DNA from 2 places in the Virgibacillus sp. Bac332 genome. Region 2 is predicted to be linked to the other one. Evidence: a T-box and tRNA genes for the amino acid it is inferred to sense, from the RefSeq annotation. Region 2 holds a T-box; the other holds one or more tRNA genes.
The links. A T-box is a leader RNA that pairs with one kind of tRNA and senses whether it is charged. The one in region 2 lies ahead of argS (arginine--tRNA ligase), so its partner is inferred to be a tRNA-Arg.
Positions count from the first base shown of each region.

Region 1: it encodes a tRNA-Arg, which carries the amino acid that the T-box ahead of argS (arginine--tRNA ligase) is inferred to sense. The anticodon was not compared.

Region 1 is NZ_CP033046.1:1,147,354-1,158,202, forward strand. Features, by position in the region: rRNA gene D9782_RS05410 (16S ribosomal RNA) at 1-1,312, shown strand, start outside; rRNA gene D9782_RS05415 (23S ribosomal RNA) at 1,723-4,641, shown strand; rRNA gene rrf (5S ribosomal RNA) at 4,791-4,906, shown strand; tRNA gene D9782_RS05425 (tRNA-Val) at 4,965-5,040, shown strand; tRNA gene D9782_RS05430 (tRNA-Thr) at 5,045-5,120, shown strand; tRNA gene D9782_RS05435 (tRNA-Lys) at 5,189-5,264, shown strand; tRNA gene D9782_RS05440 (tRNA-Leu) at 5,280-5,364, shown strand; tRNA gene D9782_RS05445 (tRNA-Gly) at 5,386-5,460, shown strand; tRNA gene D9782_RS05450 (tRNA-Leu) at 5,467-5,555, shown strand; tRNA gene D9782_RS05455 (tRNA-Arg) at 5,559-5,635, shown strand; tRNA gene D9782_RS05460 (tRNA-Pro) at 5,642-5,718, shown strand; tRNA gene D9782_RS05465 (tRNA-Ala) at 5,725-5,800, shown strand; rRNA gene D9782_RS05470 (16S ribosomal RNA) at 5,943-7,508, shown strand; rRNA gene D9782_RS05475 (23S ribosomal RNA) at 7,919-10,837, shown strand.
Region 2 is NZ_CP033046.1:2,107,810-2,118,658, forward strand. Features, by position in the region: gene D9782_RS10110 (glutamine ABC transporter substrate-binding protein) at 230-1,045, shown strand; gene D9782_RS10115 (amino acid ABC transporter permease) at 1,128-1,790, shown strand; gene D9782_RS10120 (amino acid ABC transporter ATP-binding protein) at 1,787-2,509, shown strand; gene D9782_RS10125 (hypothetical protein) at 3,041-3,232, shown strand; gene D9782_RS10130 (hypothetical protein) at 3,706-3,978, shown strand; gene D9782_RS10135 (aspartyl-phosphate phosphatase Spo0E family protein) at 3,987-4,211, opposite strand; gene D9782_RS10140 (NAD(P)-dependent oxidoreductase) at 4,853-5,494, opposite strand; gene D9782_RS10145 (Rrf2 family transcriptional regulator) at 5,692-6,150, shown strand; T-box leader at 6,594-6,801, shown strand; gene argS (arginine--tRNA ligase) at 6,843-8,531, shown strand; partial or broken gene D9782_RS10155 (IS200/IS605 family transposase) at 9,485-9,589, shown strand; gene D9782_RS10160 (isochorismatase) at 9,807-10,289, shown strand; gene D9782_RS10165 (S66 family peptidase) at 10,354-10,849, shown strand, end outside.

The DNA of each region.
Region 1 (10,849 bases), 960 kb from region 2:
GCCCGCGGCGCATTAGCTAGTTGGTAAGGTAACGGCTTACCAAGGCGACGATGCGTAGCCGACCTGAGAGGGTGATCGGCCACACTGGGACTGAGACACGGCCCAGACTCCTACGGGAGGCAGCAGTAGGGAATCTTCCGCAATGGACGAAAGTCTGACGGAGCAACGCCGCGTGAGTGATGAAGGTTTTCGGATCGTAAAACTCTGTTGTCAGGGAAGAACAAGTGCCGTTCAAATAGGGCGGCACCTTGACGGTACCTGACCAGAAAGCCCCGGCTAACTACGTGCCAGCAGCCGCGGTAATACGTAGGGGGCAAGCGTTGTCCGGAATTATTGGGCGTAAAGCGCGCGCAGGCGGTCCTTTAAGTCTGATGTGAAAGCCCACGGCTTAACCGTGGAGGGCCATTGGAAACTGGAGGACTTGAGTACAGAAGAGGAGAGTGGAATTCCACGTGTAGCGGTGAAATGCGTAGAGATGTGGAGGAACACCAGTGGCGAAGGCGACTCTCTGGTCTGTAACTGACGCTGAGGTGCGAAAGCGTGGGGAGCGAACAGGATTAGATACCCTGGTAGTCCACGCCGTAAACGATGAGTGCTAGGTGTTAGGGGGTTTCCGCCCCTTAGTGCTGAAGTTAACGCATTAAGCACTCCGCCTGGGGAGTACGGCCGCAAGGCTGAAACTCAAAAGAATTGACGGGGGCCCGCACAAGCGGTGGAGCATGTGGTTTAATTCGAAGCAACGCGAAGAACCTTACCAGGTCTTGACATCCTCTGCCAATCCTAGAGATAGGATGTTCCCTTCGGGGACAGAGTGACAGGTGGTGCATGGTTGTCGTCAGCTCGTGTCGTGAGATGTTGGGTTAAGTCCCGCAACGAGCGCAACCCTTGATCTTAGTTGCCAGCATTTAGTTGGGCACTCTAAGGTGACTGCCGGTGACAAACCGGAGGAAGGTGGGGATGACGTCAAATCATCATGCCCCTTATGACCTGGGCTACACACGTGCTACAATGGATGGAACAAAGGGCAGCGAAGCCGCGAGGTCAAGCAAATCCCATAAAACCATTCTCAGTTCGGATTGCAGGCTGCAACTCGCCTGCATGAAGCCGGAATCGCTAGTAATCGCGGATCAGCATGCCGCGGTGAATACGTTCCCGGGCCTTGTACACACCGCCCGTCACACCACGAGAGTTGGTAACACCCGAAGTCGGTGAGGTAACCTTTTGGAGCCAGCCGCCGAAGGTGGGACCAATGATTGGGGTGAAGTCGTAACAAGGTAGCCGTATCGGAAGGTGCGGCTGGATCACCTCCTTTCTAAGGATAATTACGGAACGCGAACCATTCTTTACGAATGGTTTGTAAGGACATACTTGGTTGTTTGGTTCAGTTTTGAGAGAGTAAATGATGTCTCTCAAGGGTGAAAGGATCTTCTGTTAAGATCCGTCACGTCCTGTGACGAACGCAGAAGTCACCACATCCTGTGGAAGTTTGTACCTTGAAAACTAAATAAGAGTAACAACGACATCAAACTAAAAGCGGAAGCGAATGTTTAGCGATGTACAGACTGGACTGACTCGCAGGAGATAAAGGAAACACGATAAACGTAAGTGAATCGATGTTGACTTATCGTACGAAGAGGAAGGAAGTCATGCTAATCGCTATGAGCGGAAGCTAGAAAACCAAAAGTTAAGGCGATAAATAAGTACGCTTATTCATAGAAAGCTAGTTAAGTGAATAAGGGCGCACGGTGGATGCCTTGGCACTAGGAGCCGATGAAGGACGGGACTAACACCGATATGTCCCGGGGAGTCGTAAGTAGACGTTGATCCGGGAATTTCCGAATGGGGGAACCCACTGTTCGTAATGGAGCAGTACTTCTATCTGAATACATAGGGTAGAGGAGGCATACCCGGGGAACTGAAACATCTCAGTACCCGGAGGAAGAGAAAGCAAACGCGATTTCCTGAGTAGCGGCGAGCGAAACGGAATTAGCCCAAACCAGAAGGCTTGCCTTCTGGGGTTGTAGGACACTCCATTGGAGTTACCAAGAAATTCTTTAGATGAAGCGATCTGGAAAGATCCGCCATAGGAGGTAAGAGCCCTGTAATCGAAAGAGAATTTCCTCCGGAGTGGATCCTGAGTACGGCGGAACACGTGGAATTCCGTCGGAATCCGGGAGGACCATCTCCCAAGGCTAAATACTCCCTAGTGACCGATAGTGAACCAGTACCGTGAGGGAAAGGTGAAAAGCACCCCGGGAGGGGAGTGAAAGAGAACCTGAAACCGTGTGCCTACAAGTAGTCGAAGCCCGTTAATGGGTGACGGCGTACCTTTTGTAGAATGGACCGGCGAGTTACGATCGTATGCAAGGTTAAGTGGAAGACACGGAGCCGCAGCGAAAGCGAGTCTGAATAGGGCGACATAGTATGCGGTCGTAGACCCGAAACCGTGTGATCTACCCATGTCCAGGGTGAAGGTCAGGTAACACTGACTGGAGGCCCGAACCCACGTATGTTGAAAAATGCGGGGATGAGGTGTGGGTAGGGGTGAAATGCCAATCGAACACGGAGATAGCTGGTTCTCTCCGAAATAGCTTTAGGGCTAGCCTCAAGGAACGAGTACTGGAGGTAGAGCACTGATTGGACTAGGGGCCCTCACCGGGTTACCGAATTCAGTCAAACTCCGAATGCCAGCTACTTTGCCTTGGGAGTCAGACTATGGGTGATAAGGTTCATAGTCGAAAGGGAAACAGCCCAGACCGCCAGCTAAGGTCCCAAAGTATACGTTAAGTGGAAAAGGATGTGGAGTTGCTTAGACAACCAGGATGTTGGCTTAGAAGCAGCCACCATTTAAAGAGTGCGTAATAGCTCACTGGTCGAGTGACTCTGCGCCGAAAATGTACCGGGGCTAAACGTATCACCGAAGCTGCGGATTGTTCTTACGAACAATGGTAGGAGAGCGTTCTAAGTGCTGTGAAGTCAGACCGTGAGGACTGGTGGAGCGCTTAGAAGTGAGAATGCCGGTATGAGTAGCGAAAAAAGAGTGAGAATCTCTTTCACCGAATGCCTAAGGTTTCCTGAGGAAGGCTCGTCCTCTCAGGGTTAGTCGGGACCTAAGCCGAGGCCGAAAGGCGTAGGCGATGGACAACAGGTAGATATTCCTGTACCACCTCATGAGCGTTTGAACGATGGGGGGACGCAGAAGGATAAGGAAAGCGCACCGATGGATGTGTGCGCCCAAGCAGTGAGGAAGTCGAATAGGCAAATCCGTTCGACGATTTCAAGCTGTAACGGGGAGGGAAATAGAGTACCGAAGTTCCTGATTTCACACTGCCAAGAAAAGCCTCTAGTGAGTTCATAGGTGCCCGTACCGCAAACCGACACAGGTAGGCGAGGAGAGAATCCTAAGGTGAGCGGGAGAACTCTCGTTAAGGAACTCGGCAAAATGACCCCGTAACTTCGGGAGAAGGGGTGCTCCTCTGCCGAGGAGCCGCAGTGAATAGGCCCAAGCGACTGTTTAGCAAAAACACAGGTCTCTGCGAAGCCGAAAGGCGAAGTATAGGGGCTGACACCTGCCCGGTGCTGGAAGGTTAAGGGGAAGCGTTAGCACTTTTGTGCGAAGCGTAGAACCGAAGCCCCAGTAAACGGCGGCCGTAACTATAACGGTCCTAAGGTAGCGAAATTCCTTGTCGGGTAAGTTCCGACCCGCACGAAAGGTGCAACGACTTGGGCACTGTCTCAACGAGAGACCCGGTGAAATTATACTATGTGTGAAGATGCACATTACCCGCGACAGGACGGAAAGACCCCGTGGAGCTTTACTGTAGCCTGATATTGAATGTTGGTACAGCTTGTACAGGATAGGTGGGAGCCATCGAATCGTGAGCGCTAGCTTACGTGGAGGCATCCGTGGGATACCACCCTGGCTGTACGAACCTTCTAACCCAGGACCGTGATCCGGTTCGGAGACAGTGTCAGGCGGGCAGTTTGACTGGGGCGGTCGCCTCCCAAAAGGTAACGGAGGCGCCCAAAGGTTCCCTCAGAATGGTTGGAAATCATTCGCAGAGTGTAAAGGCAGAAGGGAGCTTGACTGCGAGACCTACAAGTCGAGCAGGGACGAAAGTCGGGCTTAGTGATCCGGTGGTTCCGCATGGAAGGGCCATCGCTCAACGGATAAAAGCTACCCCGGGGATAACAGGCTTATCTCCCCCAAGAGTTCACATCGACGGGGAGGTTTGGCACCTCGATGTCGGCTCATCGCATCCTGGGGCTGTAGTCGGTCCCAAGGGTTGGGCTGTTCGCCCATTAAAGCGGTACGCGAGCTGGGTTCAGAACGTCGTGAGACAGTTCGGTCCCTATCCGTCGTGGGCGTTGGAAGTTTGAGAGGAGCTGTCCTTAGTACGAGAGGACCGGGATGGACACACCGCTGGTGTACCAGTTGTTCCGCCAGGAGCATAGCTGGGTAGCTACGTGTGGCAGGGATAAGTGCTGAAAGCATCTAAGCATGAAGCCCCCCTCAAGATGAGACTTCCCATCACTTCAAGTGAGTAAGATCCCTCAGAGATGATGAGGTTGATAGGTTCGAGGTGGAAGCGTGGTGACACGTGGAGCTGACGGATACTAATCGATCGAGGACTTAACTAACTTCTTTTGGTTGTCGTTGAATGATCTCTTATTTAGTTTTTAGGGTACAAAAAAATCCTTGCATTTTCTCAGGAAACTGCATATAATATAACTTGTCCTTAAGAAGAAGGACGTTCTGAAACAACACAGAACGATCTACATCCTTTAGGTCTGGTAGCAATAGCGGAGAGGTCACACCTGTTCCCATGCCGAACACAGAAGTTAAGCTCTCCAGCGCCGATGGTAGTTGGGGCTTTGCCCCTGCAAGAGTAGGACGCCGCCAGGCATTATACTTAATTTTTAATTCAAAACGCAATTTATTTATGCGTTGCACATAGTGCATCGGAGGATTAGCTCAGCTGGGAGAGCACTTGCCTTACAAGCAAGGGGTCGCAGGTTCGAGCCCTGCATCCTCCACCATAAAGCCGGCCTAGCTCAACTGGTAGAGCAACTGACTTGTAATCAGTAGGTTGGGGGTTCAAGTCCTCTGGCCGGCACCATTTTCATTATACTTGTTAATTATGTACGAGTTATTAGTTCGCTAGAACTTCTAGAATTAAAAATTTATGAGCCATTAGCTCAGTCGGTAGAGCATCTGACTTTTAATCAGAGGGTCGGAGGTTCGAATCCTCCATGGCTCACCATAATAATATAATTTTGCGGGTGTGGCGGAACTGGCAGACGCGCTAGACTTAGGATCTAGTGTCTTCGGACGTGGGGGTTCGACTCCCTCCACCCGCACCATTCATAAAAATATATTGTATTGCGGAAGTAGTTCAGTGGTAGAACATCACCTTGCCAAGGTGGGGGTCGCGGGTTCGAATCCCGTCTTCCGCTCCAAGCCAAGCCGGGGTGGCGGAATTGGCAGACGCACAGGACTTAAAATCCTGCGGTGGGTTTCCACCGTGCCGGTTCGAGTCCGGCCCTCGGCACCATAAGCGCCCGTAGCTCAATTGGATAGAGCGTTTGACTACGGATCAAGAGGTTAGGGGTTCGACTCCTCTCGGGCGCGCCATTTTTTCGGGAAGTAGCTCAGCTTGGTAGAGCACATGGTTTGGGACCATGGGGTCGCAGGTTCAAATCCTGTCTTCCCGACCATTATATGGGGCCTTAGCTCAGCTGGGAGAGCGCCTGCCTTGCACGCAGGAGGTCAGCGGTTCGATCCCGCTAGGCTCCACCAATATTTGCTCTTTGAAAACTGAACAAAACAACCAGTATGTCAAGAGAAAAACATGCAACTGTTTTTTCTTGAAAATAACCAGAAGGAAACTTCTGGAGCAAGCTAAGACATCATAATTAACGGTGTTAATTATGAACAAACTTTTTTGGAGAGTTTGATCTTGGCTCAGGACGAACGCTGGCGGCGTGCCTAATACATGCAAGTCGAGCGCGGGAAGCAGGCAGATCCTCTCCGGAGGTGACGCCTGTGGAACGAGCGGCGGACGGGTGAGTAACACGTGGGCAACCTGCCTGTAAGATTGGGATAACCCCGGGAAACCGGGGCTAATACCGGATAATACTTTTCGTTGCATAACGAGAAGTTGAAAGGCGGCTTTTAGCTGTCACTTACAGATGGGCCCGCGGCGCATTAGCTAGTTGGTAAGGTAACGGCTTACCAAGGCGACGATGCGTAGCCGACCTGAGAGGGTGATCGGCCACACTGGGACTGAGACACGGCCCAGACTCCTACGGGAGGCAGCAGTAGGGAATCTTCCGCAATGGACGAAAGTCTGACGGAGCAACGCCGCGTGAGTGATGAAGGTTTTCGGATCGTAAAACTCTGTTGTCAGGGAAGAACAAGTGCCGTTCAAATAGGGCGGCACCTTGACGGTACCTGACCAGAAAGCCCCGGCTAACTACGTGCCAGCAGCCGCGGTAATACGTAGGGGGCAAGCGTTGTCCGGAATTATTGGGCGTAAAGCGCGCGCAGGCGGTCCTTTAAGTCTGATGTGAAAGCCCACGGCTTAACCGTGGAGGGCCATTGGAAACTGGAGGACTTGAGTACAGAAGAGGAGAGTGGAATTCCACGTGTAGCGGTGAAATGCGTAGAGATGTGGAGGAACACCAGTGGCGAAGGCGACTCTCTGGTCTGTAACTGACGCTGAGGTGCGAAAGCGTGGGGAGCGAACAGGATTAGATACCCTGGTAGTCCACGCCGTAAACGATGAGTGCTAGGTGTTAGGGGGTTTCCGCCCCTTAGTGCTGAAGTTAACGCATTAAGCACTCCGCCTGGGGAGTACGGCCGCAAGGCTGAAACTCAAAAGAATTGACGGGGGCCCGCACAAGCGGTGGAGCATGTGGTTTAATTCGAAGCAACGCGAAGAACCTTACCAGGTCTTGACATCCTCTGCCAATCCTAGAGATAGGATGTTCCCTTCGGGGACAGAGTGACAGGTGGTGCATGGTTGTCGTCAGCTCGTGTCGTGAGATGTTGGGTTAAGTCCCGCAACGAGCGCAACCCTTGATCTTAGTTGCCAGCATTTAGTTGGGCACTCTAAGGTGACTGCCGGTGACAAACCGGAGGAAGGTGGGGATGACGTCAAATCATCATGCCCCTTATGACCTGGGCTACACACGTGCTACAATGGATGGAACAAAGGGCAGCGAAGCCGCGAGGTCAAGCAAATCCCATAAAACCATTCTCAGTTCGGATTGCAGGCTGCAACTCGCCTGCATGAAGCCGGAATCGCTAGTAATCGCGGATCAGCATGCCGCGGTGAATACGTTCCCGGGCCTTGTACACACCGCCCGTCACACCACGAGAGTTGGTAACACCCGAAGTCGGTGAGGTAACCTTTTGGAGCCAGCCGCCGAAGGTGGGACCAATGATTGGGGTGAAGTCGTAACAAGGTAGCCGTATCGGAAGGTGCGGCTGGATCACCTCCTTTCTAAGGATAATTACGGAACGCGAACCATTCTTTACGAATGGTTTGTAAGGACATACTTGGTTGTTTGGTTCAGTTTTGAGAGAGTAAATGATGTCTCTCAAGGGTGAAAGGATCTTCTGTTAAGATCCGTCACGTCCTGTGACGAACGCAGAAGTCACCACATCCTGTGGAAGTTTGTACCTTGAAAACTAAATAAGAGTAACAACGACATCAAACTAAAAGCGGAAGCGAATGTTTAGCGATGTACAGACTGGACTGACTCGCAGGAGATAAAGGAAACACGATAAACGTAAGTGAATCGATGTTGACTTATCGTACGAAGAGGAAGGAAGTCATGCTAATCGCTATGAGCGGAAGCTAGAAAACCAAAAGTTAAGGCGATAAATAAGTACGCTTATTCATAGAAAGCTAGTTAAGTGAATAAGGGCGCACGGTGGATGCCTTGGCACTAGGAGCCGATGAAGGACGGGACTAACACCGATATGTCCCGGGGAGTCGTAAGTAGACGTTGATCCGGGAATTTCCGAATGGGGGAACCCACTGTTCGTAATGGAGCAGTACTTCTATCTGAATACATAGGGTAGAGGAGGCATACCCGGGGAACTGAAACATCTCAGTACCCGGAGGAAGAGAAAGCAAACGCGATTTCCTGAGTAGCGGCGAGCGAAACGGAATTAGCCCAAACCAGAAGGCTTGCCTTCTGGGGTTGTAGGACACTCCATTGGAGTTACCAAGAAATTCTTTAGATGAAGCGATCTGGAAAGATCCGCCATAGGAGGTAAGAGCCCTGTAATCGAAAGAGAATTTCCTCCGGAGTGGATCCTGAGTACGGCGGAACACGTGGAATTCCGTCGGAATCCGGGAGGACCATCTCCCAAGGCTAAATACTCCCTAGTGACCGATAGTGAACCAGTACCGTGAGGGAAAGGTGAAAAGCACCCCGGGAGGGGAGTGAAAGAGAACCTGAAACCGTGTGCCTACAAGTAGTCGAAGCCCGTTAATGGGTGACGGCGTACCTTTTGTAGAATGGACCGGCGAGTTACGATCGTATGCAAGGTTAAGTGGAAGACACGGAGCCGCAGCGAAAGCGAGTCTGAATAGGGCGACATAGTATGCGGTCGTAGACCCGAAACCGTGTGATCTACCCATGTCCAGGGTGAAGGTCAGGTAACACTGACTGGAGGCCCGAACCCACGTATGTTGAAAAATGCGGGGATGAGGTGTGGGTAGGGGTGAAATGCCAATCGAACACGGAGATAGCTGGTTCTCTCCGAAATAGCTTTAGGGCTAGCCTCAAGGAACGAGTACTGGAGGTAGAGCACTGATTGGACTAGGGGCCCTCACCGGGTTACCGAATTCAGTCAAACTCCGAATGCCAGCTACTTTGCCTTGGGAGTCAGACTATGGGTGATAAGGTTCATAGTCGAAAGGGAAACAGCCCAGACCGCCAGCTAAGGTCCCAAAGTATACGTTAAGTGGAAAAGGATGTGGAGTTGCTTAGACAACCAGGATGTTGGCTTAGAAGCAGCCACCATTTAAAGAGTGCGTAATAGCTCACTGGTCGAGTGACTCTGCGCCGAAAATGTACCGGGGCTAAACGTATCACCGAAGCTGCGGATTGTTCTTACGAACAATGGTAGGAGAGCGTTCTAAGTGCTGTGAAGTCAGACCGTGAGGACTGGTGGAGCGCTTAGAAGTGAGAATGCCGGTATGAGTAGCGAAAAAAGAGTGAGAATCTCTTTCACCGAATGCCTAAGGTTTCCTGAGGAAGGCTCGTCCTCTCAGGGTTAGTCGGGACCTAAGCCGAGGCCGAAAGGCGTAGGCGATGGACAACAGGTAGATATTCCTGTACCACCTCATGAGCGTTTGAACGATGGGGGGACGCAGAAGGATAAGGAAAGCGCACCGATGGATGTGTGCGCCCAAGCAGTGAGGAAGTCGAATAGGCAAATCCGTTCGACGATTTCAAGCTGTAACGGGGAGGGAAATAGAGTACCGAAGTTCCTGATTTCACACTGCCAAGAAAAGCCTCTAGTGAGTTCATAGGTGCCCGTACCGCAAACCGACACAGGTAGGCGAGGAGAGAATCCTAAGGTGAGCGGGAGAACTCTCGTTAAGGAACTCGGCAAAATGACCCCGTAACTTCGGGAGAAGGGGTGCTCCTTTGCCGAGGAGCCGCAGTGAATAGGCCCAAGCGACTGTTTAGCAAAAACACAGGTCTCTGCGAAGCCGAAAGGCGAAGTATAGGGGCTGACACCTGCCCGGTGCTGGAAGGTTAAGGGGAAGCGTTAGCACTTTTGTGCGAAGCGTAGAACCGAAGCCCCAGTAAACGGCGGCCGTAACTATAACGGTCCTAAGGTAGCGAAATTCCTTGTCGGGTAAGTTCCGACCCGCACGAAAGGTGCAACGACTTGGGCACTGTCTCAACGAGAGACCCGGTGAAATTATACTATGTGTGAAGATGCACATTACCCGCGACAGGACGGAAAGACCCCGTGGAGCTTTACTGTAGCCTGATATTGAATGTTGGTACAGCTTGTACAGGATAGGTGGGAGCCATCGAATCGTGAGCGCTAGCTTACGTGGAGGCATCCGTGGGATACCACCCTGGCTGTACGAACCTTCTAACCCAGGACCGTGATCCGGTTCGGAGACAGTGTCAGGCGGGCAGTTTGACTGGGGCGGTCGCCTCCCAAAAGGTAACGGAGGCGCCCAAAGGTTCCCTCAGAATGGTTGGAAATCATTCGCAGAGTGTAAAGGCAGAAGGGAGCTTGACTGCGAGACCTACAAGTCGAGCAGGGACGAAAGTCGGGCTTAGTGATCCGGTGGTTCCGCATGGAAGGGCCATCGCTCAACGGATAAAAGCTACCCCGGGGATAACAGGCTTATCTCCCCCAAGAGTTCACATCGACGGGGAGGTTTGGCACCTCGATGTCGGCTCATCGCATCCTGGGGCTGTAGTCGGTCCCAAGGGTTGGGCTGTTCGCCCATTAAAGCGGTACGCGAGCTGGGTTCAGAACGTCGTGAGACAGTTCGGTCCCTATCCGTCGTGGGCGTTGGAAGTTTGAGAGGAGCTGTCCTTAGTACGAGAGGACCGGGATGGACACACCGCTGGTGTACCAGTTGTTCCGCCAGGAGCATAGCTGGGTAGCTACGTGTGGCAGGGATAAGTGCTGAAAGCATCTAAGCATGAAGCCCCCCTCAAGATGAGACTTCCCATCACTTCAAGTGAGTAAGATCCCTCAGAGATGATGAGGTTGATAGGTTCGAGGTGGAAGCGTGGTGACACGTGGAGCTGACGGATACTAATCGATCGAGGACTTAACTAACTTCTTTTGGTT
Region 2 (10,849 bases):
TAACTGATTGAAGTTTTACTTTATATACGTAGGTATGAATTTTTTAATGTATTGCAGTATTTGCAAGCTATTTCTACTATACATACGCATTTTCTGACTATTATCACGAGATGTTACATGAGGCGATTTCTTTCGACGTTATCCCTAAATTTAGAATTTTTTAAAAAATCTTATCTTTGATACTATGAACAAGTGGCAGTCATTTTTTACTAACTGAGGGGGATTATTCATGAATAGTAGCAGACTGAAGCAACTTAGCATCCTTTTCGTAATGCTAGGGATTATTAGTTTATTAGTAGCCTGTGGCTCTTCTGAAGGAGATGCAGAAAAAGAAGGCGATAGTTCTAAAAATGCTGATGAGAGTGGTTTAAAAGATACATATACAGTAGCAAGTGATACTTCGTTCGTGCCATTTGAATTTAAGGAAGATGGTGAATATGTAGGTTTTGATATTGAACTAATTAAGGCAATTGCTGATGAAGTTGGATTTGAAATAGAATTAGAAACAACCAATTTCGATGGTATTATCCCTGGTCTACAAACTGGTTCCTTTGATATTGCAGTCGCTGGTATTAGTATAAAGGAAGACCGAAAAAAGAAGGTTGACTTTAGTGATCCATACTATCAGTCAGGTTTAGCAATTGGGGTCAGCAGTGATAATGATTCCATAAAAAGTATGGAAGACCTTGAGGGGAAAACTATAGCAACTAGACTTGGTTCTACTAGTGCTACGTATATTAATGAAAATATTAAAAATGCGAAGGCAAGTCAATTTGAACAGTTAGACCAAGCATATTTGGCGGTAGAAAATGGTAGTGCGGATGCTATTTTATATGATGCACCAAATGTTAATTATTATATCAAGACAAAGGGAGATAACCTAAAGGTTGTAGGTGATCTTTACCAAGCAGAAGATTATGGTATAGCTATTTCTAAAGGACAGGGAGAGTTAGTTACAGCGATTAATGATGCACTTGCAACGCTGAAGGAAAATGGGAAATACGATGAAATTTATGAAAAATGGTTCGGTAAAAAGCCAGAATAACTAAACAAAGAAGTAGAGAAAAACTAAGGCTTATACTTCGCTGTAGGTCTTAGTTTTTCTCTGACAGTGAGGTGAGACGAAGGTGGCAGTTGAATTTAATTGGCTTCAAGTAATCGACTTTCTCCCGGAATTAGTTACAGGGTTATATTATACATTATTGATTTCTGTTGTTGGCTTAGCCATTGGTTTTATATTGGGTGGGGTATTCGGTCTAGGTAGAATAGCTAATAATAAGGTTATAAAGGGGATATCTACTGTATATGTGGAAATCATTCGAGGTACGCCGGTATTAGTACAGGCTATTTGGATTTATTTTGCGCTTCCACTAATTATCGGATTTGAAATTGAATCTATCATTGCCGGTATTATTGTAATTGCCCTAAATTCAGGTGCATATATTGCAGAAATTGTCAGAGGTGCTGTGCAATCAATTGATAGAGGGCAGGCAGAGGCAGGACGTTCTCTCGGCTTAAATCATAGTCAAACAATGCGTTATATTATCTGGCCTCAGGCTTTCAAACGAATGATCCCACCATTAGGAAACCAATTTATTATTAGTATAAAGGATACGTCGCTCCTATCCGTCATTCTAGTTCCAGAATTAATTTTTCAAGGGAGACTGATCGCTGCGAATCATTTTAATGCCGTAGAGATATACACTACAGTTGCTGTATTTTATCTTGCTATTACACTTACATTATCCTTTATTCTAAGAGTCATTGAAAGGAGACTAGATATTCAATGATTGAGGTAAAAGATTTGCATAAAAGCTTTGGCAAAAACAAAGTATTAAAAGGGATCAATTGTGAAATCCAACCATCTGAGGTCGTCTGTGTAATTGGACCAAGTGGATCAGGAAAAAGCACCTTCCTTCGTTGTCTAAATATGCTTGAGTCAATAACGAAAGGGGACGTTATCGTTGATGGTAACCACTTAAATGACCCAAAGGTAAACATAAATCTGGTACGTACGGAAGTAGGAATGGTTTTCCAGCAATTTAATCTATTCCCTCATAAAAAAGTTATTGAGAACTTAATGCTTGCTCCTTGTAAAGTACGGCATTTAAGTACAAAAGAAGCAAGGAATCGAGCAATGAAGCTATTAGAGAAGGTTGGTTTAGCTGATAAGGCTGACCAATATCCACAGCAGTTATCTGGTGGGCAGCAACAGCGGGTTGCGATTGCTCGGGCACTAGCAATGGAGCCAAAAATGATGCTATTTGACGAACCAACTTCTGCATTAGACCCTGAATTGGTGGGAGAAGTACTAGAAGTTATGAAACAACTTGCCAAAGAAGGAATGACGATGTTCGTCGTAACACATGAAATGGGATTCGCTAGAGAAGTTGGTGATCGTGTTATCTTTATGGATGATGGTGTTATTGTCGAAGAAGGAGAACCAGACCAAATCTTTACCAATCCTCAATCTGATCGAACGAAGGAATTTTTAAATAAAATATTGTAGCATGAAAAACGTATTGAGTATTACTCAGTACGTTTTTCTCGTAGTCTAGGAAAAATTATAAAATTATCCCATGTAGATAAATATGAGCGTGTAAAGCCGCGTCAAGCGCAAGCGCCCAGAAGCTAGGCGACTTCACAGATCGCCCTAAGCTAAATTATCATCGGCTCGCAAGCTCACCGTAATTCCTTTATCTTCGTTGACTCGCTCCAGTCGCTCCGTTTCTAATCAGGCGCTTGCGCTTTTGTTCTAAGTTAAGAAAGTATAAAATCAGTGCAATGACTGCGTTAAGCCAAGTAGTTATTTTGAAATGTTTGATGTGTATTGGCAATGCTCCGACTAATTACTTCGCTTTCCGCGGGCACGGCCTCAACTAACTTTGCAAAGAAGAACACGTTGCAAAGTGGATTTTCGGCTCGCGCTAATCCCGCAGGAGTCTACGTAATTAGTCTCCGCTATGAGAATGTGCAACAATTCTTGTCATAAGTAATAGGTTGACTTTTTTTACAATGGGTAAAGTGAAAATCGTTATCCGTGAGTATAAAAGCAGCTGTGTTACTTCATGCTAGCGTTGTAGAGCCTGATAATAGCGAAGGCCGGCCACTTCAACTCCTGTGGGAAATGTTTGACCTGAAGATCCACTTTTTTGAGCGGGTTTTGCTAAAAAAGTTAGCTGAAGGACAAACCCCACGGAAAGGGAAGTGGGCAGCCGGAGTGATTCCATAATAGCTACTAGAGGAAGCGTAAATCTGAGCATGTAGTGATAAGGACTGAGCGAATTTTGCTCAGTTTTTCTTATTAATAAATAATTTGACTCCGGCAGGAACAGCACGAGTCCGAAGCTCCCTTGGTAACGTGTTTTTATTTATCGAGTTAGCTGAGACCGTGCCCGCTGAAAGCGCGTATATTTTCACGGTGCGGCGATGATCCCCCTATTGATAACATGATTATTCGTATTTTGAGTAAAGAAGTTGTGTTTTGTCCTATCCTCTCTATCTCACAGATAACTGGTAGTAATATCCCTACTTCAAGCAATTAAGTGAAATCAATATTGATAAGTGGGGGATAACAATCCCCCAACTGATTGAAGCTTTAGTTTATCACACCAAGATAGGACGCAATGCTTAACTCAAGCTCTAGAGCATATATTTATGTGAATCGGATAAGCTAAAAGAAATATCTAAGTGGAGTTGATAAATTTGAAGTTTACTGGTCAGCTTATTTCTGGTGATTTAGATCTAGAAACAAATGAATTTGAGTGGAAGCAGTTTAAACAGTTATCTACGGAATCTGTTCTCACCGAATATCAATTGAACAAGCTGCATGATTATTTGAATCAAACCAATAATGAAACTGGTCAAGTATTAACGCTATATGATCAAATGCCAATCTATTTAAAACAAGAGGATGTTAACCAGATTTTAGATGATTTAGAAAAGATTCGATCTATGTATACTACAGGGAATGAATGAAAAGTCATTCAGTTCATTCCTACAACTAACCCGACAAGATATAATTTTTTCATGCTTGTTTGCATATTTAAAAGGGAATCGAGCTGTTGGCTGCAACGGATGGTTCTGCTATCTGTTAATCCATACTTTAAACCAAGCTCAATCATCTCTCTTTTCTTACTATCAATTCTCTTACTTAAATTAGTAGATTTTGATTCAATAATTTCCATCTTCTTAAATCTTCCTTTCATCATTAACAAATTGTTAGGGCGTAAGTCTCAAACACACAAAAATAAGTATGATTATTTCCGTGATAAAATGCAATAGATTCAACAAAGAAAGTCAAAAGGTTGTGAAATTCGACAGTGTTTACACGCATTTTGGCCCACAGCAAATGAAAAATAGTTAAGAAAACAAAGGGTATTATGTACCATAATTACAATAAAATACCTTATATAGAAATAATAGGAGTATATTTTAAATGTAAGAGTATATTTTTAAAAAATAAAAATGATGGTCCGTACAACTAAGCTCTCTGTAGTGGCTGGTAAGCCCCCTCGCGTTGACACTATCTGGGTTTAACAATGTCTTTTTATGATAGGATAAGGTAACCTTCGGCAGCGATAATATCGTACGCAGAAAAAAGTGTTCTTTTTTAAAAGGAGGCTACGTATATTACCGGAGATAGCGAAGTGTATTGTTCTCCATCAGAATGGACAGAGTTTTTAGTTTATGTCCTCTATACCATCTTCTAGATTTATATATAGATGACATGATTTAGATAAGATCTTTTCAACTGTTTACGTTCCCCCTTTTTATCCCACATATAAATGGAGCTGTTTTGTTTATTGATGGACAAAACAGCTCCACGTTCCGATCGTAATTGAGTTTATCTTTATTTAGCTTCTCCTACTACTGTAAAACGCTCATTTTCATGTTGAGGATTTTCGATTTCATCCACTACACTAATGGCATAGTCTGCATAGCTAATGTAACTTTCGCCTTTATTATTTAGCATCAGCGTGTCTTTCCCTAATCGGTATGAACCAGTCCGTTGACCTTCTGGATCAAAGATGGCAGCAGGGCTAATATAGGTCCATTGAATCCCCGCTGTATTTTGTAGTTCTTTAAGGTTTTCTCCCATATTTGAAGCAGTAGGAAGGTATGCTTTCGGAAAATCAGGGGTATCTAATAAGAGCGTACTTTTATTTTCATCAGCAAATAAGCTTCCAGCTCCCCCAACCACTATTAATCGTGTATGTGGTGCTTGCTTTAGTGCGTTTATTAATACTCTACCAGCATCAATATGCTGGTGCTCCTCACCATGAGGTGCATTAAATGCATTAACTATGACATCATAAGGCTTTATATCTTCCGTTTTTATATCAAAAATATTTTTCTCGATTACGTTCACTGTATCATTCGATACTTTTTTAGCATCTCTTACGATTGCTGTTACATCGTGGTTTCTTTTTACGGCCTCCTTTAAAATAAGGCTTCCGGATTTACCGCTAGCACCAATAATTCCAATCTTCATTTATAACAACCTCCAGGAATGATTATTTGTAACTATTTATGTTACATGTAATAATATAAGTTACAAGTTTATTGTTGTCAAGCGTTAATAGCTTATTTTAATTATTTTTCCTATTAGGTTTAACGATTGTAACTCTTTTTATTACAACTTTGATCATATATAATTATAATAAATATCTATTAAAGGAATGAAACACTATGTCTATTAGTAGTCGCTTTGCTGTTGGTATTCATATATTATCTCTACTTGGAATTAACCAGGAAGATGTTAATACATCTGAATATATAGCTAAAAGTGTGAATACGAATCCCGTCGTTATAAGAAAAATTATAGGTATGCTTAAGAAAGCTCAGTTAGTAAACGTTCGCCCAGGTGTGGCTGGTGCCGAACTAGCCAAGGATTTATCTGATATCACCTTACTTGATGTATACAAGGCGGTTAATGTAGTCCAAGAAAAAGATTTATTTGGAAGACATGAAAGTCCAAACCCTTCCTGTCTTGTTGGAAGAAATATTCAAACGGCTATTGAGCCATTATTTTCATCCGCGCAGCGTGCATTAGAAAAGTCATTGGAAAATGTTACGATTCAGGATGTAGTTTCAGATATTTTAAAGCAGGAAGAATCCGTTGCTGGTCAAAATCAACGTGAGTGCTAACCAATAATCAGGTTACATTAAGGGTGAACATAGCAACGAGGAGGCGTAGAAAATGTCTCCCATATATAACTGGCAGTAAGCCCCCTGCCAGTTATATGTCCGATTGTTCAAAGGTCTCTTTAGGTCATATCCTTGTGGCATGAACAATAAGTGGGGGATAAACATGGTTATGCCACTCAAGCTGCACGATCTGTTCTGAACTACGTATTTGAAAAGCTGAAATTATAAAGAATTACCGCGACCTATCAGCCAGAAAATATGACGTCATGTACAGTGATGGAAAAGCTGGATATGCGAAGAGTAAGATTCTTTAATGCTTGTATCCCTCATGTTGATGAATGGTGAGATGAGTATTATTATGTACTTTTGAAGACAGAATGGTAAAAACCATCAAATCAAAATTGACAGTAAGCAGTAATTTAGGTATGATAACGAAAATAATAATTAATTCTGTGAAGAAGAGAGTAATTATGATAGTAACTAAAGCGAGTTAGGATATGGTGCGAGCCTAATAGTTACGTTGTAATGAACCGGACTTCTGAGAAGCCATCTTGAACATGAGTAGGGATGGACGGGTAATGATCGTTATACATTAAAGTCAGATTCTTAGGAATAATCAGGGTGGTACCGCGGGTAAATCTCGTCTCTATATGGAGGCGAGATTTTTTATTTAGATAAAAGGAGAGAGAGAAATGGAATTAAAACAAGTGTTTGCTAATGAAATTGTGAAACATTCTAATGAATTATTAACCCTATTAGACGTAAAGAAGCAAATTGAAATCCCTAAATATAATAAGCAAGGCGACTTAGCATTTCCATGTTTCGTTCTTGCCAAACATGTGAAAGAGAATCCCGCTAATACTGCTAAAAAAATCGCTATTAAAATGAAACATCCGCTTTTTGAACAAGTGGTTGCAAATGGACCTTATCTCAATTGCTTCCTAAATAAAACGGTAGTTAGTAAAAATGTAATGAATACTATATTACAGCAAGGAAGTAGATTTGGATCATTAAAAATAGGTAATGGCGAGAATATTACAATTGATTTTTCTTCTCCAAATATTGCAAAGCCTTTTTCTATGGGACATTTGCGCTCAACCGTGATAGGTAATTCCTATGCAAACATTTTAGAAAAATGTGGTTATAACCCGGTAAGAATTAATCATCTTGGTGACTGGGGTACGCAATTTGGAAAACTAATTGCTGCTTATTATTACTGGGGAGATGATGAGCAAATTGAGGTAAATCCAATTCAGGAGTTACTAAATCTTTATGTGAATTTTCATAAAGAAGCTAATAACGATCAATCCTTAGAGACTGAAGCAAGAAAGTGGTTTTTAAAATTGGAAAAAAGGGATGTTAAAGCAACAAAGTTATGGAATTGGTTTAAGGAAGAATCATTAAAAGAATTTAAAAAGATATATGACTTGCTTGACGTATACTTTGATTCCTATGATGGAGAAGCATTTTATAATGATAAAATGGATGAAACAGTAAATATATTAAAGTCTAAAGGTTTGTTAACTAAGTCCGATGGAGCAGATGTTGTTCGTCTTGATGAACATGATTTGCCACCCTGTCTTATCAAAAAATCAGATGGTGCAACACTTTATGCTACGAGAGACTTAACTGCTGCAATTTATCGTTATAACAAGTATCAATTTGCAAAATCTATTTATGTCGTAGGACACGAACAAAGCTTGCATTTTCAACAAGTGTTCCTAGTACTTAAGAAACTAGGATTAAATTGGGCAGGGAATATGCAACATTTACCTTTTGGATTTATTCTAAAAGATGGTAAGAAAATGTCTACTAGAAAAGGAAAAGTGGTTTTATTAGAGAAAGTGTTGGAAGAAGCAGTGATGTTAGCAGCAGAAAAAATAAAAGATAGAAATCCCAACCTAGAGAACCAATCAGAAATTGCCAAAGATGTTGGTATCGGTGCTGTTATATTTCATGATTTGAAAACAGATCGACAACATAATGTAGAGTTTTCTCTTGAAGAAATGCTTCGGTTTGAAGGAGCAACAGGGCCATACATTCAGTATACACATGCACGAGCATGCTCAATATTACGTAAGAGTGAAAAAGTTATGGCGGGAAATATTATAGGGTTAGAGGAAGAAAATAGCTGGTCGGTAATCAAACAGTTATATAATTTTCCATTTAATATTCAACATTGTCTTGATCAAGGAAAGCCATCTATATTAGCAAGTTATTTATTAGACCTTTGTAGAGAATTCAACAAATATTATGCTAATCAACAAATATTAACTGAAGATGAACAACAAGAGCAGAGAATTGCACTTGTCCACTGTACTGCGGTCGTAATTAAAGAAGGATTGCGCCTATTGGGAATAAAAGCACCAGAACAGATGTGACTTCTTCCATTATTAATGGTTTAGAAAACAGTTTGCTATGCCGAGGGTTCTGAGAGTTATAGTCTGGTAATGGTAAGTATCACATATCGGAGCCTATCGAGTATTTTCCTGCAGTCTACGTGTATACCCAATGATTTGCCGATACGGACCATTTCTCTAAATTCTGGATTTTTATCCCACATATCATTGGCAGTAAGATCCCCTCTTCAAGCAATAAAGAGAAACCAATATATGCATAAGAGGGGGATCGGATGTCAGTAAATGTCCGATTGGTTCAAAGGCGGCCTTTAGCTCATACCCTTGCGATACTTACAATCAGTGGGGGATAAACAAAACCCCCAACTGATTGAAGTTTCACTATATATCCAAACAGAACGGTTATTAATCCGTGTTTTTTGACAGGAAGACTGGCAAGCTGTTTACGCATATACTTCAAATGAGCAGGTTATGAAAAATATTTAACTGAAGGCGTTTTTAAGTAAAGGATTCGAAAGTGGTGTCGCGGGTAAAGAGGCTAAGACAAAAGAATGAAGAAACAATAAAAAACGAACGGTAAGTTTAAATTGGAATAATTAATTTAGTACCTGAAATAGGCGAGACTCCGGCAGGAACAGCACGAGTCCAAAGATCCACTTGGTAACGTGTTTTTCTTTACCAAGTTAGCTGACTGAGGCCGTACCCACGGAAAGCGAGTATAGTTTCACGGTGCGGCGATAATACTCCTATTGATAATATGATTATTCATTTTGAGTAAAGACGTTGTGTTTTGTCCCAGCCTTTTTTTATTACTTCTTTAAAATCCAAAGGCTCTGCCTGAGTAAAAATGAACTTTGTAGGGTTGTAAAAGAAAAATCTCCAAAGGTTATAATAGAAAATGGTCGCTAACGAGAGGAGATCAACTCTTGTTGAGTAACATTATTTATCACAACACAATGTGAAATGGTAAGTACCGTATCGTGTTTATTCTAAAGTATAGACAAAAAGTTATATACGGAAAGTTACGAAGAGATATAAGTCCAATTTTACGAAGATTATGTGAAATGAAAGATGTAGAAATTCGATCATCGATCATTTATCTCACCTTCCTGTGTATTGAATTATATAGAAGATTAAAAGAAAATACAGACTAATATTGAAATTATTAAAATGTTATAATGAAGATGAACAAGCTATCTTACATGTAATAAAATCAGAAAAATACTAATTTACACAAAATTATTTTAGGGATTAGAGATTGTGTAGAAGCATCGTTCTGTTATTTATATAAGGAAAGGAATGAGGTTATTGATCGAACTATCGGAAAGTTATCAAAAAAGGCCAATTCGTTTTCTAGAATTATGGGAGATCAACGATTGGAAAATTAAAATGTATGGCATTTCCTATAAAAATGATCTCCCGAGTCATGACTTAATTAGCAAGGCTAAAGAAATAGCACAGCAAAGCTTGCCTGTTCCTGCAATTACTGAAAATCGGTATGGAGCTGGTTTTGTCGGCGTTCACGATGGCAAGGATGCTAATTTTATATTTGTCGATTGGTGGTCAAATGAAAATGAGCTTCAACATCATGTATACATATCTACCAAGGAGGAGCCAAATATGTTTAAAGAATATACTAATACAAGCTTAATTGCATGCTGTTGGGATCTTAAGCTAATGAGCTTTGAGAGGGATAGCTGGGTGGATACGGTTCTGAATCATCCATCAGGTCAACCTAGTGTGGAGGAATATTTACAGAAGCAATTAAATGTTGATATATAAAAAAGTCTCGTGCAGCAATACATACGAAAGGTAACTCTCTCAGAAAAGTCAGGGTGGTGGTTTTATGTTAAAAAAGCCAGAAATGTTAAAAAAGGGAGATCGTATTGCTACTATAAGTCCGAGTTGGGGAGGTGCTGGTGATCCAGAATTAAGACGCCGTTATGAGCAGGGAGTCAAACGTTTGGAAGATGTATTTGGTTTAGAAGTGGTGGCTATGCCTAATAGCCTAAAAGGTTCAGATTATGTATATAAAAATCCCCAAGCCCGTGCTAATGATATAATGACAGCATTTAAGGATAAGTCAATTAAAGCAATTATTGCCAACATTGGTGGAGATGATAGTATTCGATTGCTTCCCTTTATTGATTTTGACGTAATGAAAAATAATCCAAAGATTTTACTAGGATATTCAGATGTTACAATCCCACATTTGTTCTGTTATAAAGCAGGAATAACATCATTCTATGGTCCAGCGATTTTAACTGATTTTGCCGAAAATGTAGAAATGCACGCGTATACTGTTGAATCTATTAAACAAACGTTATTTTCACGAGAGCCTA